2 regions of the Thermomonas aquatica genome follow, and region 2 is predicted to be linked to the other one. Evidence: predicted binding sites of a transcription regulator. Region 2 holds the regulator's gene; the other holds the start of a gene.
What was found. The regulator sigma-54, encoded in region 2, starts transcription at its own class of promoters, with help from an activator protein. The targets are predictions, from matches to a motif close to TGGCACGNGCNTTGC.

Region 1: the regulator sigma-54 is predicted to act here: its motif matches at 11,027-11,041, upstream of glnA (type I glutamate--ammonia ligase).

Annotation. Positions count from the first base shown of each region.
Region 1 is NZ_CP040871.1:1,710,164-1,725,038, forward strand. It holds gene gltB (glutamate synthase large subunit) at 1-1,536, shown strand, start outside; gene FHQ07_RS08145 (FAD-dependent oxidoreductase) at 1,533-3,002, shown strand; gene FHQ07_RS08150 (pyridoxamine 5'-phosphate oxidase family protein) at 3,049-3,660, opposite strand; gene FHQ07_RS08155 (nuclear transport factor 2 family protein) at 3,668-4,132, opposite strand; gene FHQ07_RS08160 (carboxymuconolactone decarboxylase family protein) at 4,137-4,688, opposite strand; gene FHQ07_RS08165 (LysR family transcriptional regulator) at 4,806-5,705, shown strand; gene FHQ07_RS08170 (hypothetical protein) at 5,909-6,223, shown strand; gene FHQ07_RS08175 (ammonium transporter) at 6,515-8,098, opposite strand; gene FHQ07_RS08180 (P-II family nitrogen regulator) at 8,115-8,453, opposite strand; gene FHQ07_RS08185 (TorF family putative porin) at 8,468-9,268, opposite strand; gene glnA (type I glutamate--ammonia ligase) at 9,572-10,981, opposite strand; gene FHQ07_RS08195 (undecaprenyl-diphosphate phosphatase) at 11,187-12,041, shown strand; gene FHQ07_RS08200 (META and DUF4377 domain-containing protein) at 12,110-12,970, shown strand; gene FHQ07_RS08205 (serine hydrolase domain-containing protein) at 13,050-14,210, shown strand; gene FHQ07_RS08210 (YbhB/YbcL family Raf kinase inhibitor-like protein) at 14,221-14,820, opposite strand; gene FHQ07_RS08215 (YheT family hydrolase) at 14,863-14,875, opposite strand, start outside.
Region 2 is NZ_CP040871.1:2,502,842-2,517,716, forward strand. It holds gene hpf (ribosome hibernation-promoting factor, HPF/YfiA family) at 25-351, opposite strand; gene FHQ07_RS11795 (RNA polymerase factor sigma-54) at 406-1,848, opposite strand; gene lptB (LPS export ABC transporter ATP-binding protein) at 1,931-2,650, opposite strand; gene lptA (lipopolysaccharide transport periplasmic protein LptA) at 2,650-3,198, opposite strand; gene lptC (LPS export ABC transporter periplasmic protein LptC) at 3,179-3,736, opposite strand; gene FHQ07_RS11815 (KdsC family phosphatase) at 3,748-4,287, opposite strand; gene FHQ07_RS11820 (KpsF/GutQ family sugar-phosphate isomerase) at 4,293-5,285, opposite strand; gene FHQ07_RS11825 (BolA family protein) at 5,354-5,587, shown strand; gene murA (UDP-N-acetylglucosamine 1-carboxyvinyltransferase) at 5,587-6,843, shown strand; gene FHQ07_RS11835 (DUF3108 domain-containing protein) at 6,917-7,591, opposite strand; gene purN (phosphoribosylglycinamide formyltransferase) at 7,632-8,276, opposite strand; gene FHQ07_RS11845 (DUF2238 domain-containing protein) at 8,273-8,896, opposite strand; gene purM (phosphoribosylformylglycinamidine cyclo-ligase) at 8,902-9,936, opposite strand; gene FHQ07_RS11855 (DUF2066 domain-containing protein) at 10,079-11,212, shown strand; gene FHQ07_RS11860 (AI-2E family transporter) at 11,219-12,391, shown strand; gene hda (DnaA regulatory inactivator Hda) at 12,398-13,114, shown strand; gene FHQ07_RS11870 (nuclear transport factor 2 family protein) at 13,111-13,659, opposite strand; gene murU (N-acetylmuramate alpha-1-phosphate uridylyltransferase MurU) at 13,778-14,491, opposite strand; gene FHQ07_RS11880 (aminoglycoside phosphotransferase family protein) at 14,502-14,875, opposite strand, start outside.

The DNA of each region.
Region 1 (14,875 bases), 790 kb from region 2:
CCGCCGCCGCACCACGACATCTACTCGATCGAAGACCTCGCGCAATTGATCTTCGACCTGAAGCAGGTGAATCCGGACGCGCTGGTCTCGGTGAAGCTGGTCTCGCATGCGGGCGTCGGCACCATCGCGACGGGCGTGGCGAAAGCCGGCGCCGACCTCATCACCATCTCCGGCCATGACGGCGGCACCGGCGCCTCGCCGATTTCCTCGATCCGCTATGCCGGCACGCCGTGGGAACTGGGCCTGTCCGAAGCGCGCCAAGGCTTGCTGGCGAACGGATTGCGCGAACGGGTGATCGTGCAGGCCGACGGCGGCCTGAAGAGCGGCCTCGACGTGATCAAGGCAGCGCTGCTCGGCGCCGAGAGTTTCGGCTTCGGCACCGCGCCGATGATCGCGCTGGGCTGCAAGTACCTGCGCATCTGCCACCTCAACAACTGCGCCACCGGCATCGCCACCCAGGACGACCGCCTGCGCGCCGAGCATTTCACCGGCCTGCCCGAACGCGTCGAGAATTTCTTCCGCGGACTGGCCGAGGAAGTGCGCGGCTACCTCGCGCAACTCGGCGCGCGCACGCTGGGCGAACTGGTCGGCCGTACCGACCTGCTGCGGCAAGTGGATGCGCTCGCCGCCACCGGCGAGAAGATCGACCTGTCGCTGCTGCTGGCCGGCGACGGCCTCGCGCACGGCGGCCATTGCGGCACGCCGCGACTCGCCGCCGCGAACGATGGCCTGGCGGCGGAACTCGATGCCGACCTCGACCTGGTGTTGACGAATGCGCTGGGCGGCAGCTTCGCCTACCCGATCCGCAACACCGACCGCAGCATCGGCGCGCGGCTGTCCGGGCGCATCGCGCGCCTGCACGGCGACCACGGCATGCGCGATGCGCCGATCGACCTGCATTTCACCGGCACCGCCGGGCAGAGCTTCGGCGGCTTCCTCGCCAGCGGCCTGCGGCTGACCCTGGAAGGCGAGGCCAACGATTACGTCGGCAAGGGCATGGCCGGCGGGCGCATCGTGATCCGTCCGCCGCGCGACGCAACCTTCGTCGCCTGCGACACGCCGATCCTCGGCAACACCTGCCTGTACGGCGCCACCGGTGGCGAGCTGTACGCCGCGGGCCACGCCGGCGAACGCTTCGCGGTGCGCAATTCCGGCGCGGTCGCGGTGGTGGAAGGCGTGGGCGATCACTGCTGCGAATACATGACCGGCGGCGTGGTCGCGGTGCTCGGCCGCACCGGCCTGAACTTCGGCGCCGGTTTCACCGGCGGCATGGCCTACGTGCTCGACCTCGACCGCGATTTCGTCGACCGCTACAACCACGAGCTGATCGACATCCTGCGCATCAACCACGAAGGCTTCGAGGCGCACCGCTCGCACCTCACCGACCTGCTGGAAACGCATGCGGCATTGACCGGCAGCGTGTTCGCGCAGCGCATCCTCGACGACTTCCGCGATTTCCTCGGCAAGTTCTGGCTGGTCAAGCCGAAGGCGGCGAGCATCGAATCGCTGGTCGACGGTTTGCGGAGAGCGGCATGAGCAAGAAAGCCATCTTCGATTTCCTCGACCGCGAACGCGCGATGCCCGCGCGCATCCCGCTGCAGCTGCGCCGCGACGGCGACTGGGGCGAGTTGTACGGCCGCTTCGCCGCCGAGGAAGCGAAGCAGCAGGCCGGCCGTTGCCTGGATTGCGGCAACCCGTATTGCAGCTGGGGCTGCCCGCTGCACAACCGCATCCCGCAATGGCTGGAACTGGCGCGCGAAGGCCGCGTCATCGAAGCGGCGGCGCTCTGCCACGAAACCAACCCGCTGCCCGAAATCTGCGGCCGCGTCTGCCCGCAGGATCGCCTGTGCGAGGGCAGCTGCACGCTCAACGACGGCTTCGGTGCGGTGACCATCGGCGCGGTCGAGAAGTACATCGTCGATGCCGCGTTGGCGCAGGGCTGGACGCCAGATCTGTCGCAGGCGCCGAGCACCGGCAAGCGCGTCGCCATCGTCGGCGCGGGGCCTGCGGGCCTGGCCTGCGCGGATCGCCTCGCGCGCGCCGGCATCGAAGCCACCGTGTTCGACCGCTACGAGAAGATCGGCGGCCTGCTGCAGTTCGGCATCCCCACCTTCAAGCTGGAACGCACGGTGCTCGACCAGCGCCATGAGGTCCTGGCTGGCATGGGCGTGCAATTCAAGCTGGGCGTGGAGATCGGCCGTGATGTGTCGATGCAGTCCCTGATCGACGATTTCGACGCGGTGTTCCTCGGCATCGGCAGCTATCGCTACACCGACGGCAAGCTGCCAGGCCAGGACCTGCGCAACGTGCTGCCGGCGCTGCCCTTCCTGGTGCAGAACGGGCGCCTCGTGATCGGCGACGATGCAGATGGGAAACCCATCGCCGGGTGGGAGGATCAAATCGACTTGCCCGACCTGCGCGGCAAGCGCGTGGTGGTGCTCGGTGGCGGCGATACCGGCATGGACTGCGTGCGCAGCGCGATCCGCCTGGGCGCCGCCAGCGTGCAATGCGTGTATCGCCGCGACGAGGCCAACATGCCCGGCTCCGCGCGCGAAGTCGCCAATGCGCGCGAGGAGGGCGTGGAGTTCCTGTTCAACCGCCAGCCGCTGGCCTTGCTCGGCGATGATGCCGTGACCGCCGTGCGCGTCGCCGAAACCCGGCTGGGCGAACCCGATGCGCGCGGTCGCCGCAATGCGGAGATCGTACCCGGCAGCGAATCCGAACTCGACGCCGACGTGGTGATCATCGCGTTCGGCTTCCAGCCGGAACCGCCGGAGTGGCTCGCGGCACACGGCATCGCCGCCGAGGCCAATGGCCGCATCAAGGTTGCGCCCAAGCCGCGCGGTTGCGCGAAGCCTTCGAGCAATGCGCTGCCCTACCAGACCAGCAATCCCTGGGTGTTCGCCGGCGGCGATGGCGTGCGTGGCGCCGACCTCGTCGTCACCGCCGTGCAGGAAGGGCGCGATGCGGCGGCGGGGATCGCCAAGCTGCTGCTGGGTTGAGACCGCAACAACAGGAGCGGCAGCAAAGCTGCCTGCAGCGAACTGGTCAGGCTCGGCGCAATCGCTCCAGTTGGGCTTCGAGGAACGCGATGCGCCGGTCCTTCTCCTGCAGCGCGGCCAATACATGGTCGGCCTCGAAACGGGGCGGGATGTGCTGCGGGCAATTCGCGTCCCAGGCATGGACGGTGAACACCAGGACCTGCTCCGGCCTGGCCTTGTAGTCCGCGGGCATCAGCTGCGCGAGCAACGCCGGCGTGGCCTCCACCATGCGCGCCTCGCCCCAGATCTTCACCCGCCGGCGCTGGCGATAGTCGATCAGGAACAGGTGCGCCTTCGGGTTGTCGATCAGGTTGCCGCTGCTGATGTACTGGCGGTTGCCGGCGAAATCGACGAAACCAAGCGTAAGTGCGTCGAGCACGCGCAGGAAGCCGGGTGGACCGCCGCGGTGCTGGATGTACGGTTGCCCTTCGGCATTGACTGTGGCCAGGAACAGGCTGCGCTGCTCGCCGATGAAGTCGCGCAGTTCGTCGGTGATCGTGGTTTCCCAGCCGCCCCGCGCCTCCATGTTGCGGTAGGCGCGGCGCGAACCCTTGCGCGTTTGCAGGGATTTCACCGTTGGCGTGAAGGCGATGTCGCTGCTGTAGCGCGTGGTGTCCATGCGTGCCTCAAAGTCCGAGTTCCGACAGCGAAGCCGCCGTCGCCGGTCGCGGGCCCAGTGGCCAGTGGAACAGCCGCTCGTCCTCGCGGATCGACAGGTCGTTGATGCTGGCGATACGGGTGCGCATCAGGCCATGCGCGTCGAATTCCCAGTTCTCGTTGCCGTAGCTGCGCGTCCACGCGCCTCGTGCGTCCCGCCACTCGTAGGCGAAACGCACGGCAATGCGATTCTCCTGGAAGACCCACAGCTCCTTGGTGAGGCGGTATTCGCGCTCGCGCTGCCACTTGCGTTCCAGGAAGGCCGCGATGGCGTCGCGTCCTTGCAGGAACTCGCTGCGATTGCGCCAGCGGCTGTCCGCCGTGTAGGCCTGCGCGACCCGGGCCGGGTCGCGCGAGTTCCAGGCGTCCTCCGCCAGGCGCACCTTGCGCACGGCCGATTCCAGCGTGAACGGCGGCAGCGGTGGACGCTCCATGGCCTCAGGCGGCCTCGCGCAAGGCGACCACCGGGAAATCGATCTCGGTCTTGGCCACTTCGTTGATGTAGTTGGTCCAGGTGTTGAGCGCCACGTGCTGCACGATCTCGATGACCTGCGCATCGCTGTAACCGGCCGCCTTCACCGCCAGCACGTCGTCGGCGCCGACCTTGCCGCGGGCCTGCGTGACCTTGGCGGCGAACTGCACGGCGGCGGCGGCCTTCGGGTCGTTGGAGGTACCGCTGCGGTTGGCGGCGATCTCGGCGTCGTCGAGCTTGGCCAGGTGCTTGCCCAGGTAGGCATGCGCCGACAGGCAGTAGCCGCAGCCGTTGATCTCGGCCACCGCCAGTGCGATGCGCTCGCGGGTCGGCGCCGGCAGCGTGCCCTTGCCCAGCGCGCCGGACATGCCGAGGTAACCCTCGAGCGCGGCCGGGCTGTTGGCGACCAAGCGGAACAGGTTGGGGACGGAACCGATCTGCTGCTGGACGGCCAGCAGCAGCGGCTGGGCGGCGGCGGGGGCGGAATCGATGCTGGCGGGGATGGCGATGCGGGACATGTTTGTTTCTCCAGGGTGGCGGTGATGGGCGGGTGCCCGGTGGAGAAAGCGTAGATAGTTCCGCCATCTGCAACTAGACTGCAAAATATGGAATCACCCTTCCATGAAATGGAATAAATGATGGACCGACTCCAGGCGATGAATGTGTTCCTCAGCACCGTGGAGGCCGGCAGTCTTTCGGCCGCGGGCCGCAAGCTGGGCATGCCGCTGGCCACCGTGAGCCGCAACCTGTCGGAGCTGGAGGCCCACCTGAAAGCGCGCCTGCTCAACCGCAGCACGCGCGGACTCGCGCTCACCGATGCGGGCCGCGACTACCTCGCCGCCTGCAAGCGCATCCTCGAAGATGTCGGCGAAGCCGAACGCACTGTCGCCGGCGAGTTTTCCGAACCGCGTGGCGAGCTGGTGATCACCGCACCGATCGTGTTCGGGCGAATCCACGTGTTGCCGGTGCTTGTCGACTTCCTCGCCGCCTACCCCGAAGTCGACGTACGCCTGGTGCAAGGCGATCGCGTCCTGCACCTGCTCGACGAACACGTGGACCTGGCCGTGCGCATCGGCGCGTTGCCGGACAGTCGCCTCATCGCCACGCGCCTGGGCGCCACCCGCCGCACCGTGTGCGCGAGCCCGGCGTACCTAGCCGCGCACGGCGTGCCGGACACGCCGGCACAACTCGGCGACCATCGCTGCATCAGCTTCGAGGCGATGAGCGCAGCCGAGTCCTGGCGTTTTCCGGCCAACGGGACCGAAATCAACGTGCCGATGCATTCGCGCCTGGTGGTGAATACCGCCGAAGCGGCGATCAACGCCGCGATCGCTGGCGCCGGCCTCACCCGCGTGCTGTGCTACCAGATCGACAGGGCCGAACGCAGCGGACAATTGCAGCGGGTACTGCGTGATTTCGAACCAGCAGCGCTGCCGATCAGCCTGGTCCACGCGGGCCAGCGGCGCCTGCCGTTGAAATTGCGCGCGTTCCTCGACTTCGCGACCCCGCGGTTGCGCGAGCGACTGGCCCGGTAGCCGTCCGCTTCGGGGCACGCCTTCAACGAGGCAACGCAACGCAACTTCCCGCGACGTGGATCACCCGCGCGGACATTGGCCAGTCGACCAGTTCGTTCAGGCCGAGCCCACAGCGCGCCATCGGACCGACCGGAACCGGATTCGGCGGGTTTGCGTCAGCCACCGGGCAAACGCGCATGATCGTCGTCCCATCGGAGACTGAGATGACGCGATCCGTCCGTTCGAACGTGATCGCCGTCCTGCTCACGCTCGTCGCGTTCGATGCCCGACCCGCATCGCTCGCGGAAGGGCATCCGTCCGAGGACGAAACGGCGGTGCTCGCGGCAATGGACCGCTACCTGCTCGCCCCCTCGACGAACGACCTGCGGGCGATGGCAGCGATGCAGACGCCCGAGGGAATGACGTATCGGGCGCACACCACGGATGCAGGCGCGATCGAGCTCATCGTTCGAAGGACGCATGCGCCGAACTGCGCCCCGGAGACGCGTCGACCATTCGTCTCGAGGGTTGATGGTTGATGGTCCTTCGAGGCCCCTCGCGACTCATTCGCGTCGTTCCCCCTGATGCTCAAGGAAATGCCGGGTTCTTCGGGCGGATCGGCCGCGGGGATGTCTCGAATGATTGCCTCGAGTGGTTGGCCGGCCAGAAGAAGACGTCTGCATGGGTTCACAAGCAGGTCTCCATGCTCTAACTCTCCACGACACGTCACCCAACAAAAAAACCGCACGGCGAACCGTGCGGCTTCCCTTGAAGAATGCTTCTTTCGAAACCGGCGACGACGTCCCTGTCGTCGCCTTCCCCAAGACCGATCAGGACTCGTACGCGGCTTCGCCGTGCGAACTGATGTCCAGGCCTTCGCGTTCCGCCTCTTCACTGACGCGCAGGCCGACCGTGTACTTCACGATCAGGAACGCGAGCAGCGCGACCACGCTGGACAGCACCACGGTGATCAGCACGCCCTGCGCCTGGATCCACACCTGCGCGGCGATGTCGTAGTCCGGCAACGCGGTCTCGGTGACGTAGTCCCACAGGCCCGCGCCGCCCAGCGCGGGCGCAGCGAACACGCCGGTGAGCAACGCGCCAGCGATGCCGCCGACGCCGTGCACGCCGAACACATCCAGCGAATCGTCCGCGCCGAGCAGGCGCTTCAGCCCGCTGACGCCCCACAGGCAAAGCGCGCCGGCGATCGCGCCCATCGCCAGCGCGCCCATCAGGCCCACCAGGCCCGCCGCCGGCGTGATGACCACCAATCCCGCCACCGCACCCGACGCCGCGCCGAGCAAAGACGGCTTGCCCTTGCCGATCCATTCCATCGTCAGCCACGCCACCACCGCCGCGGCCGTGGCCAGGAAGGTGTTGACGAAGGCGATCGCGGCCACGCCGCCGGCTTCCAGCGCGGAGCCGGCGTTGAAGCCGAACCAGCCGAACCACAGGATCGACGCGCCGACCATCGTCTGCGTGAGGTTGTGCGGCTTGATCGCCTCGCGGCCGAAGCCGATGCGCTTGCCGATCACGAACGCGCCAACGAGCCCCGCCACCGCGGCATTGATGTGCACCACCGTGCCGCCAGCGAAATCCAGCGCGCCCTTCGCCCACAGATAGCCCGACTTGGCCAGCACGCCATCGACGGCGTCGGTGCTGGTGAACGCATCCGGACCCGGGAAGAACCAGACCATGTGCGCCATCGGCAAGTAGGCGAAGGTGAACCACAGCACGGTGAACAGCATCACCCCGGCGAACTTCACCCGCTCCGCGAACGCGCCGACGATCAGCGCGCAGGTGATGCAGGCGAACGCGCCCTGGAACACGAAGAACGCGAGCTCGGGGATGTACACGCCCTTGGTGAAGGTCGCCGCGATCGAGGCGGCATTCAATCCCGCGGCAAGCACGCGGTCGGTGCCGCCGATGAAGGCATTGCCCTCGGTGAAGGCCAGGCTGTAGCCGTACAGCGCCCACAGCACCGCCACCAGCGAGAACACCGCCAGGTTCTGGATCAGGATCGACAGCACGTTCTTCGACCGCACCAGGCCGCCGTAGAACAGCGCCAGCCCGGGCAAGGTCATGAAGATCACCAACGCGGCGGACACCAACACCCAAACGGTATCCGGCTTGCTGATGGTGGGTGCCGGCGCTTCGGCTTCCGTTTCGGCGGGTGCCGCTTCAGTCGGCACTGCTTCGGCAGGGGTGGTTGCCGCGGGTGCGGCGTCCGTGGCCGTCGCTGCATCGGCGGTTGCGGGTGCGGCTTCCGCAGGCGCCTCGGCCGCGGTCGGTGCAGCGGTCGCTTCCTGTGCCTTCACCGCCGGCATCGCAAGCGCCAGCGCGAGGGCGCACGCCGCGGCCATGCATGCGGCATGCAATCGGGTGCTCCACCCGGAGATCGCTGTCGTCTTCATCGTTGTCTCCCCTGGGTTAGAGCGCATCGGCGCCGAGCTCGCCGGTGCGGATGCGGATGACCTGGTCGAGGGCGACGACGAAGATCTTGCCGTCGCCCACCTTGCCGGTCGCCGCGGATTTGCTGATCGCATCGAGCGCGGCATCGAAATCGTCGTCGGCGACCGCGCATTCGATCTTCAGCTTGGGCAGGAAATCGACGACGTACTCGGCGCCGCGGTACAGCTCGGTGTGGCCTTTCTGCCGGCCGAAGCCCTTCACTTCGGTCACGGTGATGCCGGACACGCCGACTTCGGTGAGCGCCTCGCGCACCTCGTCGAGCTTGAACGGGCGGATGATCGCGGTGATCAGTTTCATCGTGCTGGGCTCCCTCAGAACGCCTTGGTGATGGTCAGGGCGACGGTGTCGTCGGCCACCTTGTTGCCGAACGGGTTGGTGTACAGCGCGTCGTCGGCATTGGTGCCGGTATAGGCCAGGCCCACCGAGAAACCGTTGTCGAAGGCCTTGGTCGCGCCCAGCTTCCAGTCGGTGTATTCGAAGGCGTCGTTGCCCTCGATCCACTGCTTGCCGGCATGCGTGTTGATGGTGACGCCCTTGCCCACGGTTAAGTTGGCGCTGAGGTCGAGGTAGCCGCTGCCGTCGGAATCGACGTAGCCGAACAGGTCGGTGGCCGCGTACGAATACTTCGCGCCCAGGCTGAGCTTGTCGCTGGCGGCGACGGTGATGCCGGCATACACCTCGAGGGTGTCGGCGCTGTTGAAGCCGGACGGAAAATCGCCGGGATACCAGTAGTACAGCGCGCCGACGTCGTAGCTCACGGCCTCGCTGAACTTGCCGCGATAGCCGCCGTAGACGTCGAGTTCAAGGCTGCTGGAGATCGGCGCGGCGCTGGTGGAGAGATCCGACAGCCAGCTGATGCTGCTGCCCCACGTGCCGATGTACGCGCCGCTTTCGGCCGCGTATTCCACGCCCCCTTGCAGGGCGGGTTGCTGGTTGCTCTGCGACACGCCGCGGAACACGTAGTCGCTGGTCAGCGAGACGTTGCCGCTGGTGCCGGCCTGCGCATCGGCGATGCCGAACAGGGCGAGTAATGCGACGGCGATGCGGATGCGAGCGTGCGTGCGCGTCGTGGTCGATGCATGGAACGGTGTAGCCACAGTGTGAGACGACATGACGCAGGCTCCTCATAAGCGGTAGCCCTCCCCGGTCATTTGTTTCGTACTCGTGCAATGCAGGAACTCCGTCGTGCCCTGCCTGCCGCGATCGTCGATCGCGCATGTCCTCCTTGCTTGATGGTGCGCGACGCCGCCGCGCATGGCCCGCCCCACTCCCTCCGCCAGCCAAAAGGCCCGGGAGGCGCGCACCCGTCGGTGCGCGCTCCCGGCCTGTCCGATCCTCGCCGGGGAGGGAGCGAAGCGAGGATCAGCTCGCTTCGCCCCGATGCATCGCCGCCGCTCGACGCGGCGGCGGCCGCATCAGACGGTGTAGTACATCTGGTATTCCAGCGGGTGCGTGGCCGCGCGGAACTTGGTCACTTCCTGCATCTTCAGCGCGATGTAGCCGTCGATGAAGTCGTCGCTGAACACGCCGCCGGCCTTGAGGAAGTCGCGGTCCTTGTCCAGCGCTTCCAGCGCCTGGTCGAGCGAATGGCACACGGTCGGGATGTTCTTCTCCTCTTCCGGCGGCAGGTCGTACAGGTCCTTGTCGCTGGGCGCGCCCGGGTCGATCTGGTTCTTGATGCCGTCAAGGCCCGCCATCATCAGCGCGGCGAAGGTCAGGTAGCCGGACTGGATCGGGTCGGGGAAGCGCATCTCGATGCGGCGCGCCTTCGGGTTGGCCACGTACGGGATGCGGCAGGACGCCGAACGGTTGCGCGCCGAGTAGGCCAGCATCACCGGCGCCTCGAAGCCCGGCACCAGGCGCTTGTAGCTGTTGGTGCCGGAATTGGTGAACGCGTTGATCGCGCGCGCGTGCTTGAAGATGCCGCCGATGTACCACAGCGCCATCTGCGACAGGCCGCCGTAACCGTCGCCGGAGAACAGGTTGACGCCGCCCTTGGCCAGCGACATGTGCACGTGCATGCCGCTGCCGTTGTCGCCGACGATCGGCTTCGGCATGAAGGTCGCGGTCTTGCCGTTGCGGTGGGCGACGTTCTTGATGATGTACTTCATCGTCAGCAGTTCGTCGGCCTTCTGCACCAGGGTGTTGAACTTGGTGCCGATCTCGCACTGGCCGGCGTTCGCCACTTCGTGGTGGTGCACCTCGACCTCGATGCCGACCTGTTCCAGCGTCTTGCACATCTCGGCGCGGATGTCGTGCAGCGAATCCAGCGGCGCGACCGGGAAGTAGCCGCCCTTCACCATCGGCCGGTAGCCGCTGTTGCCGCCTTCGTATTCCTTGCCGGAGTTCCAGTGCGCCTCTTCCGAATCGACATGGAAGAAGGTGTGGCCCATTTCATTGGAGAACCGCACCGAATCGAAGATGAAGAATTCCGGCTCCGGGCCGAAGAACGCGGTGTCGGCGATGCCGGCCGCCTTCAGGTAGGCCTCGGCGCGCTTGGCCACGCCGCGCGGGTCGCGGTCGTAGGCCTGCATGGTCGCCGGATCCAGGATGTCGCAGGTCAGGATCAGGGTCGGGTCGGCGGTGAACGGGTCGACGACCGCGGTCGACGGGTCCGGCAGCAGCACCATGTCGGACTCGTTGATGCCCTTCCAGCCGCTGATCGAGGAACCGTCGAACATCTTGCCGTCCTCGAACAGGCTGGCGTCGATGATCGACTTGGGGAAGGTCACGTGGTGCTGCACGCCACGCATGTCGGTGAAGCGCAGATCGACGAATTCGATCTTGTGGTCGCGGATCAGCTTTTCGACGTTTTCGAACGACATGGGAAACTCCGGGAGGAAGGGGATGAGCCGTTGCCAGTTTCTATTGCAAAGCGCGTGCCAACTACCAACTAATTGATTATCAAGTATTTTATCTGTAGCGTGAATTTCGAATGCATTTCTTTGGTGCATTCATGATGGCATTTAGCACCGAAATGGCGATATTGCTTTGCGCTATCCTGCGCCGTCGCCCACACCGCGGTTCCGCATGAACGACCTGCTCGCCGCATTGCTGCTCGGCATCATCGAAGGCATCACCGAATTCCTGCCGATCTCCAGCACCGGCCACCTGCTGATCGCCGAACGCTGGCTGGGCCAGCGCAGCGACCTGTTCAACATCGCGATCCAGGCCGGCGCGATCCTCGCGGTGGTGCTGATCTACTGGAAGCGGCTGTGGGGCATGCTCACCGCGTTCCTCGGCCACGACGCGCCCGCCGCCTACGATCCGCTGGGCATCACCGCCACGCCCGCGCAATCGCGCGACTACGCCTTCAAGTTGCTGGCCGCGTTCGGCGTGACCGCGGTCGGCGGCCTGCTGGTGAAGAAGCTCGGCTGGGAGCTGCCGGACACGGTGCGGCCGATCGCCTGGGCGCTGATCGTCGGCGCGTTCTGGATGGTGGCCGCCGAACAGCTAGCGGCGCAACGCGCAGGCCGCGAAGGCGAACGCAGCGCGATCTCGTGGACCACGGCGATCCTGGTCGGCATCGCGCAGGTGGTCGCCGGGGTGTTCCCCGGCACCTCGCGCAGCGCGGCCGCGATCTTCGTCGCCCTGCTCGCCGGCACCACCAGCCGCGCCGCCGCCACCGAATTCGCGTTCGTGGTCGGCATCCCGACCATGTTCGCGGCGACCGGCTACGAACTGCTGTCGATGCTCAAGGACGGCGGCATCGGCAACGAGGACTGGAGCGCGCTCGGCATCGCGTTCGTCGCCTCAGCGCTCACCGCCTTCGCCGCGGTGAAGTGGTTGTTGCGCTACATCCAGAGCCATCGCTTCACCGCGTTCGCGGTGTACCGTCTGGCGCTCGGCATCGTCCTGCTGCTGTGGCTGCCGGCCGGCAGCTGAACCAAATCCCGCCTGCCCCGATCCAACGCGCGCGCAGCCGCATGCGCGCCTGACCAAAGGACTCCACGATGAAACGCCTGTTGCTGCTCGCCCTGCCGGCCTTGCTCGCCGGTTGCCCGAAACCGAAAACGGCCGACGAAACCGCAACCCCGCCCGCCAAGCCGGCCGAATCGGCCGCGCCCGCGGACGCTGCGGCCAGCCTGCCCAAGGTCGAGTTCAAGAACGCGGGCATGATCCGCACCGCGGGAACCCTGCCCAAGTACCAATGGCGGCTGGCGGCCGCCACCGACGCGAAGGGACATGCCATCGATGCCCTGCTGGTGCGTCCCGGACAGCCGGTCACGCTCGGTTTCAACGGCGGCAAGCTCGTCGTCGGCAATACCTGCAATGCGATGACCGGCGGCTACAGGCTGGACGGGAAAGGCATCACGATCGACAAGCTCGCCTCGACCATGAAGGCGTGCGCCGATCCGAAGCTGATGGCGCTGGACCAGGAAGTCGGCAAGCGGCTGCAGGGCGTGCTGGAACCGCGCCTGTCCAAGGGCGATGCCCGCCAGCTGCAATTGAAGACCGCGGCCGGCGACCTGCTGGTCTTCACCAGCGCGGAAACCGCCGCGAGCAAGTACGGCGCCGGCGAGCGCGTGTTCCTGGAAGTCGCGGCGCAGACCAAGCCCTGCAACCACCCGCTGATCCCGGGCAAGCAATGCCTGCAGGTGCGCGAACTGAAGTACGACGACAAGGGCCTGAAGTCCGGCACGCCCGGCGCGTTCGGGAACTTCTACGACGGCATCGAGGGCTATACCCACCAGGCCGGCGTGCGCAACGTGTTGCGGATCGACCGCTACACCCGCAAGGACGTCCCCGCGGACGCCTCCAGGTACGTCTACGTGCTGGACCAGGTGGTGGAGTCCGACGCCTCCGGGAAGTGATCCGGCCGGATGACCATCAGCACGGGCCGTCCGCCGGCGGCCCGTGCCATGTTGCCCCCATCCCCATGGAGTGCGCCACGTGGCCTTGACCCGTCGATCGGTATTGCTGGGCATCGCGGCGACGGGCGCCATCGGGTTCGGGCGCGGCGCGTTCGCCGCGGCCACCGCGGACGGCTTGCCGGAGACGCTGCAGCGCATCCTCGGGGATGCCATCGCGCAGGGCGCAGCGCCCGGGATGCAGGCGGCGGCATGGCGCGACGGCGCGCCGCTATGGTCGCAGGCGGCGGGCAGCGCCAACCTGGAAACGCGGACGCCGGCCACCGTCGACAGCCTGTTCCGCATCGGCTCGTTGACCAAGCAGTTCGCCGCCGTGCTGGCCGCGCTGCTGGCCGAGCAGGGCGTGCTGGCGCTGGATGCGCCGGCCTCGCGCTACCTGCCATTCCTGCGCGCGCAGCCGGCCTTCAGCGTGCGCGAGCTGATCCACCACACCGCCGGCCTGCATGCCGACGACGAGGGCGGCCCGCTGCCCGGCGCGTTCAGCCAGCGCCGGCTGGCCGAGGCGATCGCCGCGCAACCCGTCCTGTTCGATTTCCCGCCAGGCAGCGCGTGGCAGTACAGCAACGCCAACTACCACGTGCTGGGCGCGATCCTGGAGGAAGCGTCCGGGCAACCGCTGGCCGAATTGGCGCAGGCACGGCTGTTCGCGCCGCTCGGGCTGCGCACGCTGGCCTTCGACCGCAGCGCGCAGATCGTGTCCGGCCGCGTGTCCGGCTATGGCTTCGGCGATGGCGAGCCACCGACGCTGCAGAACGCGCCCGGCCTCGATATCGAACAGGCCGGCGCCGCGGGCGCGATGCGCGGCACCGCCGACGACCTCTGCCGCTGGCACGCGGCCTTGCTCGGCGGGCGCGTGCTGAAACCCGCCAGCCTGCGCGCGGTGTTGGCACCGGCGCGGCTGCGCGACGGCCGGCTTGCCAGCGCGCACCGCGCGCGCGCCGAGGATGCGCCGATGGGCGCGACCGAATACGGCTTCGGCCTGCTGCTGGACCGCGCCACCCGCGACGGCAGCCTGATCGTGCAGCACAACGGTTTCATCGCGGGCTTCTCCGGCTACCTCGCTACCCACGTGCCGAGCCGGCTGACCGTGGCCTGCCTGTGCAATGCCGATCCCAACCCGAACCTGCCGTTCCGCGCATTGCGGCGCGCGGTGTTCGCGGCGGTGCTGGCGCCGCCGCGCTGAAGCGGCGACGTCAACCGTTGAGGCTGTAGGTGCCGTAGGTGCTGGCTTCGGCCAGCACGTGGCCGTGCATCGCACGCAACACGTCGCCGGCGGTGAACGCGCCGGCGACGTCGAGCGCCGGCACGTCGAGGGCGAACAGGCGGAAGAAGTAGCGGTGCTCGCGCAGGTCGTGCGGCGGCGGGTACGGGCCGTCGTAGCCGAAGTACCGGCCGCTCATCTCCGCGTTCCCGGCGAACCAGCCGGTGTAGTCGTTCAGTCCGCGACGGCCGCCGGCATCGTGCCCCGGGCCCTTGCCGCCCTTGCTGATGCCATCGCTGCAACTACCGGCTTCGATCGAGCGCACGTCGGCGGGAATGTCGGCGACCGCCCAATGCACGAAATCCCCGCGCGGGTGCGCGACCGGGATCGGGGTGTCCGCGTCCGCGACCAGCGCGCCATCGGTGGGCGCGTCGGTGTCGATGCACAGCAGCGCGAACGAACGCGTGCCGGCCGGCGCCTCGTCCCAGGCCAGGTGCGGATTGCGGTTGCCGCCGAAGCCGCCGGGCGCGCCCATCGCGAATTCGGCCGGGATCCGGCCGCGGTGCTCGAAACTGTCGCTGCGGATCTTCATGCCGGGCTCCTGCGGACGATGCCGCGATTCTAAGCGCGGGCGCTACGACGCGGCG
Region 2 (14,875 bases):
GGGCCTGCGCCGCGGCTGCAAGGGTCAGCCGAGCACGCCGCTCTGGGCGATGCCCTCGCCGCGATGGTGGTCGACCATGCGTTCCTTCTGCTTCATCAGCAGGCGGTCGAGCTTGTCGGCCAGCAGGTCGATGGCGGCGTACATGTCCTGGCCGTTGGCGTCGGCGTGCAGGGTGCGGCCGGACAGGTTCATGGTGGCTTCGGCCTTGTGCTCCGGCTTGTCCAGGCCCAGCTGCACGCGGATCTGGCAAGGGTGCTCGAAATGCCGCGCGAGTCGTTCGAAGCGGGTTTCCACGTAGTCGCGCAGGGCCGGGGTGACGTCGATCTGCTGGCCATGGGTTTCGATTTGCATCTGGACCTCCTTCTACGTGTGTGCTCCCTGAGCGGAGCGGGCTTGTTGCGATTGCTAGCCGATCCGCACGCGTTCGTGCGAGGCGGGGATATGCAGGGCTTCACGATACTTCGCGACGGTGCGCCGCGCCACCGGCACGCCGCCGGATTTCAGGGTGTCGGCGAGGCGCGCATCGGACAGCGGCTTGCGCGGATCCTCGGCCTCGACCAGCTTGCGGATCATGTCCTGGATCGCGGTGCTGGACGCGCTGCCGCCGCCTTCGGTCTCGATCCCGGAGGCGAAGAAATCGCGCAGCGGGATGGTGCCGCGCGGCGTGCGCACGTACTTGCGGGCGATCGCGCGCGAGACCGTGGATTCGTGCAGGCCGAGTTCGGTCGCGATGCTGCGCAGGGTCAACGGATGCAGGGCCTGCGCGCCGAATTCGAGGAAGCCGGCCTGTTCGCGCACCAGGCAACGGACCACGCGGAGCAGGGTGTCCGCGCGCGACTCCAGGCCCTTCAGCAGCCAGCGCGCCTCCTGCAGGCGGCCGCGCAGGTAGTCCGCGTCTGCGGCGCCGGCGTGGCGGATCATCTGTTCGTAGTCGCGCTGGATGGTGATGCGCGGGGTCGCGCCGGCGGCCAATGCCACCCGCCACAGCCCCTGCTGGCGCCAGATCACGCAATCCGGCGTCACGTAGGTGCCGGCCGGCAATTCGCCGTGCTGCGCGCCGGGACGCGGGTCCAGGCTGCGCAGCAATTGCACGGCTTCCTCGGCTTCGTCGCGCCTGCAATCGAGCTCGTGGCAGAGGCCGTCGATGCCGATCTTCGGCAGCCGCGCCAACGTGCCGGCGGTCACCGCCATCGCCAGCCCGCGGCCCGGGGTGTCCTCGGCGAGCGCGCGCAATTGCAGGCGCAGGCATTCGCCCAGGTCGCGCGCGCCGACCCCGACCGGGTCGAATTGCTGGATCCGATGCAGCACCTGCAGCACCTCATCGAGGCTGGCATCGATCTCCGGCCGCAGGCCGGCGCAGATCGCATCGAGCCCGTCGCGCAGGTAGCCGTCCTCGTCGATGGCGTCGACCAGGGCCACGCCGATGCCGAGGTCGCGCTGGCTGAAGTGGCCGAGGTGCAATTGCCACAGCAGGTGGTCGCGCAGGGTTTCCGCCCCTGCCGCTCGCTCGCCGGGGCCGGCGAAATCGTCCTCGCCATCGGAGGCGGGGCCGATCCGTTCCTGCCAGGGTTCGCCTTCGCGATCCCAGTGTTCGTCGGCGCGCTCGTCCGCGTGTTCGCGCTCGTGCACGGAGGCATCCGGGATGCCGTCGGCATCGCGCACTTCGTGGGCGTCCGCGGGGCCGGCCTCGCCGGCTTCGGCCCAGTCCAGCAGCGGGTTGCTGGCCACCGCCTCGGCGATCTCGGCCTCGAGCTCGACGGTGGACAGCTGCAACAGCCGGATCGCCTGACGCAGTTGCGGCGTCAGGATCAGTTGCTGGTGCAGCCCGGGGGATAGGCGCGGCTTCATCCGCGCTCAGGATATATCCGGATGCCGATAAAAAACCGTTATCGGCGCGCGACGCGCGAAACGGCCGGGCATGCCGCGGCGCTCAGAGCCGGAAGGTGTCGCCCAGGTAGACCCGGCGCACGTCCGGGTTCTCCAGCAGCGCATCCGGTGCGCCCTGCGCCAGCACCGCGCCGTCGGCGAGGATGTAGGCGCGGTCGCAGATGCCCAGGGTCTCGCGGACGTTGTGGTCGGTGATCAGCACGCCGATCCCGCGGTCCTTGAGGTGGGTGACGATGCGCTGGATCTCGTTGACCGAGATCGGGTCGACGCCGGCGAAGGGTTCGTCGAGCAGGATCATGCGCGGCTTGCCCGCGAGTGCGCGGGCGATCTCCACCCGCCGCCGTTCGCCGCCGGACAGGCTGGCGCCGAGCTGCTCGGCGACATGGCCGATCTGCAGTTCGTCGAGCAGCCCTTCCAGCTCGCGTTCGCGGCCGTCGTCGTCGAGGTCTTCGCGCAGTTCCAGCACCAGCCTGATGTTGTCGGCCACGCTGAGCTTGCGGAACACCGAGGGTTCCTGCGGCAGGTAGCCGACCCCGCGCTTGGCGCGCGCGTACATCGGCTCGTCGGTGATGTCGGTGCCGTCCAGCACGATGCTGCCGGCATCGGCCGGCACCAGGCCGACGATCATGTAGAAGCAGGTGGTCTTGCCGGCGCCGTTGGGGCCGAGCAGGCCGACCACTTCGCCGGCCTCCAGGGTCAGGCCGAAATCGCGGACGACCTCGCGCGACTTGTAGCGCTTGCGCAGGCCCTGGGCGACCAGCATCAGTTCGAACCCTTGGCCGGGGCCGGCTGCGCCTGCGCCGGCTTCGCTTGGGCGCTCTTCGGCAGGATCCGCATCTTGACCCGGCCGTTGCCGCTGCCGCCGCTTTCGACCTGGTTGGTCTTCATGTTGTAGACCACCCGCTGGCCGTTGAGGGTGCCGCGCAGCTGGCGGATCTCGACGTTGCCGGTGAACACCACCACTTCGGTCTTGAGGTCGTAGTCGATGTTGCTGGCGGTGGCGTTGATCTGGTTGCCGTCGTCCAGGGTCTGGCGCAGGGTCACGCCGCCGCTGAGCAGGGCGCGGCTGGGATCGCCGCCGCTCTGTTCGATGATGGCCTTGGCCGCGACGATGCTCAGGCTGCCCTGGGTCATGGTCACGTTGCCGGTCAGGGTGCAGCTGTCGTTGGCGCCGAGGCTGCAGGTGCTGTGCGCGGCCTCGATGTCCATCGGCTGGTTGCGGTCGGAAGTGCGCGCGCCGGCGCCGGCCGCGAAGGCGGCAGCGAACAGGGCCAGCACGGCGGCCGCGAGCTCAGCGGGGCGTCGGGACATATCGGGTGTGCACGTCGGAGAGGAGGGAGACCTGCTGGCGATCGAAATCCGCCTGCAGGCCGCGGCCGCGCATTGTAAGGCCGGGGCGGGTGATGGTGACCGCGGCCGGCGAGCTTGCGCGGTTCTCGCTGGGGAAAAGGTTCAGCTGTTCGGTCTCGATCCGGGTCGGCGGCGGCACCTGCGCCGGGCTGGTGGCGATCACCCGGCCGCGCAGCTGCAACTGCTTGCCGTCGTCCGGCACCAGCCCGCGCTGCGCGCGCACGTCCCAGTAGGCGCCGTTGCGGTCCGGCACCAGGAACAGCGGCGTTTCCAGGCTCATCGACTTGGCGCCCGGGTCGCGCTGCAGGCGCGGGCCGCGCAGGGTGAAGGATTCCTTGCCCTGCGAATCCAGCGAGACGAGTTCGTAGTCGTGCAGCACGTAGTCCGAACGCGTCGTTGCGGTGCTCTGCGCGCCAGCGCCGGAGAAGGTCCAGACCGACCATCCGCAGGCGATGGCGGCAAGCAGGAGGACCAGGGTGAGGCCGGTGCGCCAGCTCATCGCGGAGCCCATCAGGGATGCTCCCCATGGGCCAGGATCGCCTCGACCCTGCCCTGCGCCTGCAACAACAGGTCGCAGGCGTCGCGCGCCGCGCCTTCGCCGCCGTTGCGCGGGGTGACCCAGTGCACGGCCGGCAGCACCCAATGGTGCGCATTGGCCGGCGCGATGGCCAGGCCGACGCCGCGCAGGGTCGCCAGGTCCGGCAGGTCGTCGCCCATGAACGCGACCTCGTCCATGCCGATGCCCATCTCGCCGGCGATGCGCTGCATGCAGGCCAGCTTGCTGCGCTCGCCGGTGTGGACGTGCGGAACCTGCAGTTCGCGGCCGCGCCGTTCCACCACCGGGCTGATCCGCGCGGTGACCAGCGCGATCACGATGCCGGCATGGCGGAGCAGGGTGAAGCCCATGCCGTCCTGCACGTGGAAGCCCTTGGCCTCGTTGCCGTCGGTGCCGTAATCGAGCCGCGCGTCGGTCAGGGTGCCGTCGACATCGAAGCCGATCAGCTTGATCTTCGCCGCGCGTTCGAGCACTTCGGCCGGATAGGTCGGCATCGTCATCAGACCACCCGCGCGCGTAGCAGGTCGTGGATGTTCAGCGCGCCGACGACCCGGCGATCCGCGTCGAGCACCAGCAGCGCATTGATCTTGTGCGCTTCCATCAGCTGCGCGGCTTCCACCGCCAGCGCATCGGCATCGATGGTGCGCGGGGCGCGGGTCATGACCGCATCGATGCGGGTGCTGCGCAGGTCGATCGCGTCGTCGTCCAGGCTGCGGCGCAGGTCGCCGTCGGTGTACAGGCCGAGCAGGCGGCCGTCGCCGTCGACGATCGCGGTCATGCCCAGCCGCTTGCGGCTCATCTCGACCAGCGCTTCGCTGATGCTGGCCTCGGGGCCGATCCGCGGCACGTCGTCGCCGGCATGCATCACGTCGGTGATGTGCAGCAGCAGGCGGCGGCCGAGCGCGCCGGCCGGGTGCGAGCGGGCGAAGTCCTCGCTGGTGAAGCCGCGGGCTTCCAGCAAGGCGACCGCCAGCGCATCGCCCATCGCCAGGCTGGCGGTGGTGCTGGAGGTCGGCGCCAGCGCCAGCGGGCAGGCCTCGGCCGGCACGCTGACGTCGAGGTGGATGTCGGCTTCGCGAGCGAGGGTGGAGTGTTCGCGGCCGGTCATCGCGATGATCGCGTTGCCCTGCCGCTTCAACGCCGGCAACAGGGTCAGCAATTCGTCGCTTTCGCCGGAATAGGACAGCGCCAGCACGATGTCGGCGTCCGTCACCATGCCGAGATCGCCGTGCGCGGCCTCGCCCGGGTGCACGTAGAACGCCGGGGTGCCGGTCGACGCCAGGGTCGCGGCGATCTTGCGCGCCACGTGGCCGGACTTGCCCATGCCGGAGCAGACCACCCGGCCGCGGCAGGCCAGGATCGCCCGGCAGGCGGCGCTGAACGCGCCATCGATCCGCGCGGCGACCGCGGACAGGCCGTCGCGTTCGATCTCGAACACGCGCTGGCCGCTGGCGGCGAAGTCGAAATCGCTGGCGGGCAAGGCTTGGGGCACGAGGCGTCTTTTCCGGGAATGTTCGTTAGACTGGCTCATTCAGTTTACGCGAGTCCGCCTGCCCGCCCATGAACGCCGACACCATCCGCCAGATGATCGAAACCGGCCTGCCCGGCGCCCGCGCCGAGGTGCAGGGCGACGATGGCGTCCACTTCGAGGCCACCGTGGTCTGCGCGGCGTTCGCCGGCAAGCTGCCGCTGGCCAGGCACCGGATGGTCTACGCCACCCTGGGCGAGAAGATGGGCGGCGAGATCCATGCCCTGCAGTTGCGTACCCAAACCCCGGAAGAGGCGGCCGCCTGATGCAGAAGATCCTCGTCACCGGCGGCGCGCGCCTGACCGGCGAAGTCCGCATTTCCGGCGCCAAGAACGCGGTGCTGCCGATCCTGTGCGCCACCTTGCTGGCCGACGCGCCGGTGCGGATCACCAACGTGCCGCGCCTGCACGACGTGCTGACCACCGCCAAGCTGCTGGCCGGCCTGGGCGCAGGCGTGCAGCACGAAGGCGACGCGATGACCGTCGATCCGCGCAGCGTTGACAGCCATGTCGCGCCGTACGAACTGGTGAAGACCATGCGCGCCTCGGTGCTGGTGCTGGGTCCGCTGCTGGCGAAATACGGCGATGCCGAGGTCTCGCTGCCGGGCGGCTGCGCGATCGGTTCGCGGCCGGTCGACCTGCACATCAAGGGCCTGCAGGCGCTGGGCGCGGAGATCACGGTCGACCACGGCTTCATCAAGGCGCGGGTCGACGGCCGCCTGAAAGGCGCGCGCCATGTGTTCGAGATGGTCAGCGTCGGCGCCACCGAGAACGTGCTGATGGCCGCGGCACTGGCGGAAGGCACCACCGTGCTCGAGAACGCGGCGATGGAGCCGGAGATCGTCGACCTGGCCGAATGCCTGGTCGCGATGGGCGCGAAAATCGAAGGCGCGGGCACCCACAAGATCACCATCGAGGGCGTGGAGAAGCTGCATGGCTGCGACCATGCCGTGGTCGCCGACCGCATCGAGACCGGCACCTTCCTGGTCGCCGCGGCGATGACCGGCGGCCGCGTCACCGCCACCCATGCGCGCCCGGACACGCTGGACGCGGTACTGGACAAGCTTCGCGAAGCGGGCGCCACGATCGACATCGACGGCGACCGCATCACCCTCGACATGCACGGCAAGCGTCCGCGTGCGGTCAACATCACCACCGCGCCGCACCCGGCCTTCCCGACCGACATGCAGGCGCAGTTCATGGCGATGAACTGCATCGCCGACGGCGTGGGCGTGATCAACGAAACGATCTTCGAGAACCGTTTCATGCACGTGAACGAGCTGCTGCGCCTGGGTGCGGACATCCGCGTCGACGGGCATACCGCGGTGGTGCGCGGTGTCGCGCAACTCAGCGGCGCGCCGGTGATGGCGACCGACCTGCGCGCCTCGGCCTCGCTGATCCTGGCCGGGCTGGTGGCCGATGGCGATACCGCCATCGACCGCATCTACCACCTCGACCGCGGCTACGAGAACATCGAGGCCAAGCTGTCGGCATTGGGCGCGAGCATCCGCCGGGTCGATTGACCGTTTCCCGCGCGCAACAAAAAAGCCCCGCGTTGGCGGGGCTTTTTGTTGTTGCTGCGCGCGCTGCTATCGCTCAACGCACCGATTTCAGCACCAGGTCCAGTTCGTCCTTGCCGTCCTTCTGCTGCAGGATGCGTGCCGGCACCGGATAGCCGTCGACCACCCACACGGTCACCTGCTTGTTCTCGCTGGTGCGGCTCACCTTGGTCGCACTGCGCGGTTTGCCGGCGACGGTGACCGTGTCCTTGCCCAGGTTCTGGTAGTTCTGCTGGCGGACCACGCCGTTGTCGACCATGCGGTAGTTGAGCGGCTTGCCGGCGGCCACGTCGCGGACGATGGCCAGGTTGAGCAGCATCGCGTCGAGGTCGCCGTCCTGCAGCTTGACCGGGCCGGCACGGTCGGCCTTGACGTCGCCGCTCCAGCGCGCCTCGCCCTTGCTCCAGTCGTAGCTGGCGTTCTTCTGCGATTTCTTGAACACCATCTGGGTGTAGTCGTTGCCGGACAGCGGGCGCCAGTTGCCGCCGTGATCCTCGAACACGGTGGTCTGGCGCAGGGTCGCGATCGGGCTGTTCACGCTGAGCACGTAGTTCCAGCGGTCGCCGCCGGCCGCGGCCAGGGTCATCTGCGCGTCTGCGGAGATGGTGCCCTTGACGTTCGCCTGGTAGTCGGCCGTGAACGGCTTGACCGCCCATGCCGGCGACGCGGCGAGCAGGAGGCTGAGCAATGCGGTGGCGGGGAAGGGTTTCATGCGCAAATACTTGAATGCGAAGGGATATGGCCACGCTGGGTCATGCGGGGGCGAACTCTAGCCGCAGCGGCGTAAACAAGGGCTGACCATCCAGTGTTGCCTGACCGGCCTGTTCAGCTATGCGGCCGGCAGCGGCCATTTGCAAGACCGCCAGCAGCAAGGGATGTTCGACCTGCAGCACCCGCGCGGCGAGCGATTCCGCGCTGTCGCCGGCCAGCACCGGCAGCGGCGCCTGCGCGATCACCGCGCCCGCATCCAGTTCCGGGATCACGAAATGCACGCTGGCGCCGTGTTCGCCATCGCCCGCCTGCAGCGCCCGCGCATGGGTGTGCAGGCCCTTGTGCCTGGGCAGCAGCGATGGATGGATGTTGAGCAGCCGGCCGCGGAAGCGCTGGACGAAGGCGTCGCCGAGGATCCGCATGTAACCGGCGCAGACCACCCAGTCGGGCCGCACCGCCGAGACCGCATCGGCCAATTCGGCGTCGAACGCGGCGCGCTCCGGGTAGGCCCTGGCCTTGCGCGCCCAGCGCAGCGGCTCGGGCACGCGTTGCAAGGCGGGCGCATCGGGCTTGTCGGAAAAGACGCCGACCAGCTCGGCATCCAGCGCGCGCGCCGCGATCGCATCGAGGATCGACTGCAGGTTGCTGCCGCGGCCCGAGGCGAGGACGGCGAGGCGGATGGTCATGTGTCCTTACCTTGCCGAGGTTCTCGATGCATCAGCGGCCAAGCCAGTATCGCGCCAATGGTCGCAAGCAGCATGTCCGCATGCGCATCCCACATGTCGCCCTGCTGGCCGTTGTAGGCCTCTGCGGCTCCGGGCGAGAGCGTCGATGCGACCAGCCATTCCAGCCACTCGTAGACCAGGCTGCTGCACATCACCAGCATCACCGCGAGCGCTCCGGCCTGCGCCGCGGCGAGTCGCGGCCAACGCTGCCCAAGCCAATGCCATGCCGGCGGCGCAAGGCAGAAACCGTAGGCGAAGTGGATCAGGCGGTCGAAGTGGTTGCGTTGCCAGCCGAAGGCTTCGGTCGGCGACCAGCCCGTGGCTGCCTGCAGCCAGGCATCGTAGGGAACATAGGAATACAGCCAGCGCGCGCCCACGCAATGCGCCACGATGAAAGCGCAGACCAGGGCGAAGTGCAGCGGCTGCAGCGGCCAGCGTCTGTCGTGCCACCACAGCCACGCCAGGCCAAGCACGGTCAGGCTGCTGTGCAGCGCCTGTTCGAGCGGCCAGCGCGGCGCGATCCAGCTTGCCGCGAACACGGCGAGGGTGAGCCCGAAGCAGACCCTTTTCGCGGCATGCATCCCGCTCAGCCGATGCGCAGTCGTTCGCCTTCGCCGGCGGGCACGACCTGGCCGATCCGCCAGTGCGCCAGGCCGAGGCGGTCGAGGTCGGCTTCGATCGCCGCAACGTCGCCGGGCGCCGCCATCAGCACGTAGCCGATGCCGCAGTTGAAGGTGCGCCACATTTCCTCGCGGGCCACGTTGCCTTCGCGCTGCAGCCAGTCGAACACCGCCGGCAGCGGCCACGACGAGGTGTCGATCTCGAGGCCGAACTCCTTCGGCACCACCCGGATGATCTTCTCCACCAGCGCGCCGCCGGTGACGTGGGCCATCGCGTGGATGTCGTGCCTGGCCAGCAGTTCCAGCACCGGCTTGACGTAGATGCGGGTGGGTTCCATCAACGCGTCGGCGAGTTTCACGCCGCCGAGGTCGAGGTCCAGGGGGTTGCCCGCGCGGGCCAGGATCTTGCGCACCAGCGAATAGCCATTGGAGTGCGGGCCGCTGGAGGCGATGCCGATCAGCACGTCGCCGGCGCGCACCTTGCTGCTGTCGATCAACTTCGACTTTTCCACCGCGCCGACGGTGAAGCCGGCCAGGTCGTATTCGCCTGGCGGGTACATGTCCGGCATCTCGGCGGTTTCGCCGCCGATCAGCGCGCAGCCGGCGATCTCGCAGCCCCTGGCGATGCCGGCGACCACGTCGACCGTGGTCTGCACGTCGAGCTTGCCGGTGGCGAAGTAGTCGAGGAAGAACAGCGGCTCGGCGCCCTGCACCAGCACATCGTTCACGCACATCGCCACCAGGTCCTGGCCGATGCTGTCGTGCCGGTTCAGCTGCTTGGCCAGGATCAGCTTGGTACCGACGCCATCGGTGCCGGACACCAGCACCGGCTCGCGGTAGCGGCCGGAGAGGTCGAACAGGCCGCCGAACAGGCCCACGCCGCCCAGCACTTCGGGGCGCATCGTGCGCCGCACCAGGGGTTTGATGCGCTCGACGACTTCGTTGCCCGCATCGATGTCGACGCCGGCATCGCGGTAGGTGAGGGGGGTGGACTGCGTCACGGGAGCCTCGGCGCGCTGGCGCGAACGCGCCTGGAAGACGCCCATTTTAACGTGACGACCGCCTTCACGTGGACGTGCCCGCGCCGCTGCGGCACCATTTCACCCGGGCCGGGCACATAGCCGGGCAAGGACGGGCGTGCTGATGCAAGGGATGCAGCGGAAATCCTGGGCGTGGATGCTGGCCAGCGTACTGCTGCTGTTCGGCGGCCTGGCCCATGCGCAGCGCATCGAAGGCGACCGCGCCGGCGCCAGCGGCCCGTACGAGGCCGAGGTGGCGGTGCGCAACCAGGCCGATGCCGAGCGCAATGCCGGTTTCGGCCGCGCGCTGGCGGCGGTGCTGGGCAAGGTCACCGGCGATCGCGGGGCGGCCCAGCGTCCCGGCGTGCGCGATGAACTCGGCAAGGCCAAGTCCTATGTGGCCGGCTACGACTACCGGCAGGACGAAGGCGTGGCGGCGAATGGCGCGCCGAGCTTCCAGACCACCCTGGTGGTGCGCTTCAAGCGCGACGACGTGGACCAGCTGATCCAGATGCTGGGCCTGCCGAACTGGCCGCAGCCGCGGCCGAAGCCGGTGCTGTGGCTGGCCATCAACGACGGCAGCGGCCCGCGGCTGGTCAGCCTGGCCCAGGTCAACGCCGCGCGCGCGATCCTCGACCAGGCCAAGGCGCGCGGCTTCGCGCTGGGCCTGCCCGGCGGCAATGCGGCGGAACAGGCCGCGACCGGCGCGATCTGGCGCGGCGACACCGCCGCCATCGCCGGGCTGTCGCGCAAGTACAGTCCGCCGATGCAGTTGATCGGCAAGCTGCAACGCGGTGCCGGCGGCTGGGTGGCGGACTGGACCTTCGTCGACAAGGGCAAGACCCTGTCCACCTGGCAGACCAAGCATGCCGATGCGCGGCGGGCGATGGCCGGCGGCGCCGACGGCGCGGCCGATGCCTTGTTCAGGCGCTATGCCAAGGCCGGCAGTGGCGGCCCCCCGGGGACCTTCCGGGTGCGCATCCTCGGCGTGGACGGTGCCGACGACTACATGCGCCTGATCGGCTACCTGGGCGACGTGTCCATCGTCAAGCGCGTGCGCCCGGTGCTGGCGCTGCCGGGCGAATTGCAGCTCGAGCTGGAGCTGGCCACGGGCATCTCCGGCTTCGCCAGGCTGGTCGATCGCGGCGACGTGCTGTCCACGGTCTCGACCGGCGGCGACAGCGACGACGAGGACGCAGGCAAGGATGGCGACCGGCCATCGGCGCCGCGCATCGCCACCTTCCGCATGGGCGGCTGACCGGCCATGGGCGACGAACGCGACCTTGCCACCATCGCCATGTTCTATCGCCGCCTGCAGTGGGCGGCGCTCGCCATTGCCGCACTCTCGCTGCTGTGGCTGCTGGCGCCGATCCTGAGCCCGTTCGTGTTCGCCGCCTTGCTGGGCTGGCTGGGCGATCCGCTGGTGGACCGGCTCGAACGCAAGGGTTACCGGCGCAACAACGCGGTGATCCTGGTGTTCAGCGCGATGAGCACGATCCTGCTGCTGGCGCTGATCGTGCTGGTGCCGTTGCTTGAACAGCAACTGGTCACCCTGGTCGAATCGCTGCCGGCCTACCGCGACTGGTTCGTCGGCACCGCGCTGCCCTGGTTCGAGCAGCGCACCGGTCTGTCCGTGCTGTACTGGCTCGATCCGGAACACCTGATCGAACTGGTGCGCGAGCACTGGCAGCGCGCCGGCGGCATCGCCGCGACCGCGCTCGGCTACGTCTCGCGTTCCGGCTTCGCCCTGCTCGGGATGCTGGCCAACATCGTGCTGCTGCCGGTGCTGGCGTTCTTCTTCCTGCGCGACTGGGACCTGCTGGTGGGGCGCGTGGGCGCGCTGATCCCGCGCGACTACTTCGAGACCGTGCGCAACCTGGCCAAGGAATCGGACGCGGTGCTCGGCGGTTTCCTGCGCGGGCAGTTGCTGGTGATGCTGATCCTCGGCGTGCTGTACGGCGTCGGGCTGTGGGCGGTCGGGCTCGACCTCGGCATCCTGATCGGCATCATCGGCGGCTTGCTGACCTTCGTGCCCTACCTCGGCCCGGCGACGGTGGTGGTGCTTGGCGGCATCGCCGCGCTGGCCCAGTTCGGCGACTGGCAGCACCTGGTCGGCGTGGCGGTGGTGTTCACCGTCGGCCAGGTGATCGAAAGCTACTGGCTGACGCCGAAACTGGTGGGCGACCGGATCGGCCTGCACCCGATGGCGGTGATCTTCTCGGTGCTCGCGGGCGGCCAGCTGTTCGGCTTCCTCGGCATGCTGCTGGCCTTGCCGGTGGCGGCGGTGGCCAACGTGCTGCTGCGCTACGCGCACGAGCGCTACACCCACAGCCGCCTGTACGCGGGCGAACATCCGACGATCGTGGCGGGCGGATCGGTGGGCGATGCGGCCGCGCCGCCGGCGCCGTCGCCGGATGGCGCTCCACCCGCGGCCTGAGCCGGCATGACCCCGCAGGACCGCCTCGGTCCGCAGTTGCCGCTGGCGCTGCGCTATCCGCCCGACCAGCGCTTCGAGACCTGGCGGGGCGCGCCGCTGGTGCTGGCGCAGTTGCGGGAACTCGCCGCCGGCGACCACCGCGATGCCCTCTACCTGCAGGGCGGGAGCGGCACCGGCAAGACCCATCTGCTGCTTGCCGCCTGCGCGGCCGCCGAAGCGGCGGGCCGGGATGCGAACTACCTGTCGCTGGCGCGCGTGCGCGGACGCGCGCGGGACGCCTTGCGTGGCGTCGAAGGGGCCGGCCTGGTGGCGCTGGACGAGCTCGACGCGATCGCCGGAAACCGCGAGGACGAAATCGCGCTGTTCGACCTGCACAACCGCGTGCGCGATGCCGGCATCGCCCTGGTCTATGCCGCGCGCGACGTGCCGGCCGGATTGCCGCTGCTGCTGCCGGACCTGCGTTCGCGGTTGGCGCAGTGCAGCCTGCTCGGCTTGCGCGCGCTGGACGACGATGGCCGGGCGGACGTCTTGCGCCAACGCGCGGCCGCGCGCGGCCTGGCGTTCGACGAGGCCGCGCTGGAATGGCTGCTGCGCCGCCACAGCCGCGACCTGTCCGACCTCGGCGCGCTGTTCGACCGGCTCGATCGCGCCTCGCTGGCGGCGCAGCGGCGGTTGACCGTGCCGTTCCTGCGCCAGGTGCTGGAAACGCCCGCGGACGGTTAAGTGGCCGGTTTGATCGGCCAGTGCATCGACCACACCACCGAGACGATCTTCCAGCCCTCGTCGGTGCGCACCAGCGACCAGCTTTCCTGGCCGCGGTTGGTTTCCTTGCCGTCGCTCAGGAACCGGTAATCGAACGATACCGCTGCCACTTCGCCGTCGGTATCGATGCGGATGTCGTCGAAGGTCTCCTCGCTGCGCTCCTGCTCCGACACGATGTTGTCGATGAAGCCGAGGTGGCTGTACTTCGCGTTGTAGCGCGCCTTGCCGGTCTCCGGCTTGTTCAGGCGCATGTGCCGCAGGTTGTCGTCGCCGATCACGCTCTGCCACGCCACCGGGCCGTTGGCCGGGAACAGGGCGAGGAATTTCGGCTTGTCCTTGTCGATGATCGCGGTGCGGAAGGCTTCGACCACCTTGCCGATGTCCTGTTTCGCCTGCGCCTGGGTGTAGGCGCCGGCGACGGGCGCGGCGTCTTGCGCGGAAACCGCGAGGGGCGGCAGTGCGGCGAAGGCGATCGAGAGGCAGGCGGCAAGCGGGCGGAGTTTCATGGCGGTCCTTCGGGGGTGGGGAATCCCGGCAACGGGCGCGGCCGCATCATGTTGACGCGCGGCCGCGGCGGCGGGCGGAAACCGGGGCGAACGGCACGCGTGCGTGCACGGACGGAGGCTATCCGCGCAACTCCGCGTCGAGTTGCGCCAGCCGCTGCGGCGTGCCGACATCGGTCCAGCGGCCGCGATGATGTTCGCCGCGGATCAGGCCTGCGGTCATGTGTGCGCGCAGCAACGGCGCCAGCGGGAATTTCGGCTTGCCGTCGACCATCGCCGGTTCCGGCACGATCGCGCGCCAGTCGTCGAACAGCCGCGGTCGGTACATGCCGATCCCCGAATAGGTCAGGCGGTGCTCGCCGTCGGCGCGGACCGAACCGTCGCCGTCCAGCGCGAAATCGCCGTGGGTCGCCTGCGCCGGGCGATCGACCATCACCAGGTGCGCCAGACCTTGCGGTTCGCGCGGCAGGCGGGCGAAGTCGTAGTCGGTCCACACGTCGCCATTGACCAGCAGGAATGCCTCGTCGGCGCCGTGCGCGCCGCCCAGCAGCGGCAGCGCGTTCCACATGCCGCCGCCGGTTTCCAGTGGGATGGCGCCTTCGTAGGCGTAGCGGATGCGCAGGCCCCAGCGCGCGCCATCGCCCAGCGTGGCCGGGAACTGCTCCGCCAGCCACGAGGTGTTGACCACGACCTCGCCGACGCCGAGCCCGGCCAGCTTCTCCAGGTGCCATTCGATCAGGCGCTTGCCGCCCACCGCCAGCAGCGGCTTCGGGGTGGCGTCGGTGAGCGGGCGCATGCGCTCGCCCAGCCCGGCGGCGAAGATCAGCGCCCGCATGCGCCGCGGGTCACTCGCGCACGATCGCGGCGAGCCGGGCGATTTCCGGCTTCACCTTGTGCTCGATGAAGCGCTGCAGGCCGGAGAGTTCCGGATAGCGCGGCAGCACGGCGTCGAGGTAGGCGAAGAAGCGCGGCGTGTCGGCCAGGTACTTCGGCTTGCCGTCGCGATGGTTGAGGCGGGCGAAGATGCCGATGATCTTCAGGTGCCGCTGCACGCCGATCAGGTCGGCGTCGCGGCGGAAACGCGCCAGTTCCGGCACCGACAGGCCGGCTTCGACGGCGCGCGCGTGGTAGCGCGCCAGCCAGGCGTCGACGCGTTCCTGCGGCCAGCTCAGGAAGGCGTCCTTGAACAGGCTGATCGGGTCGTAGGCGATCGGGCCGA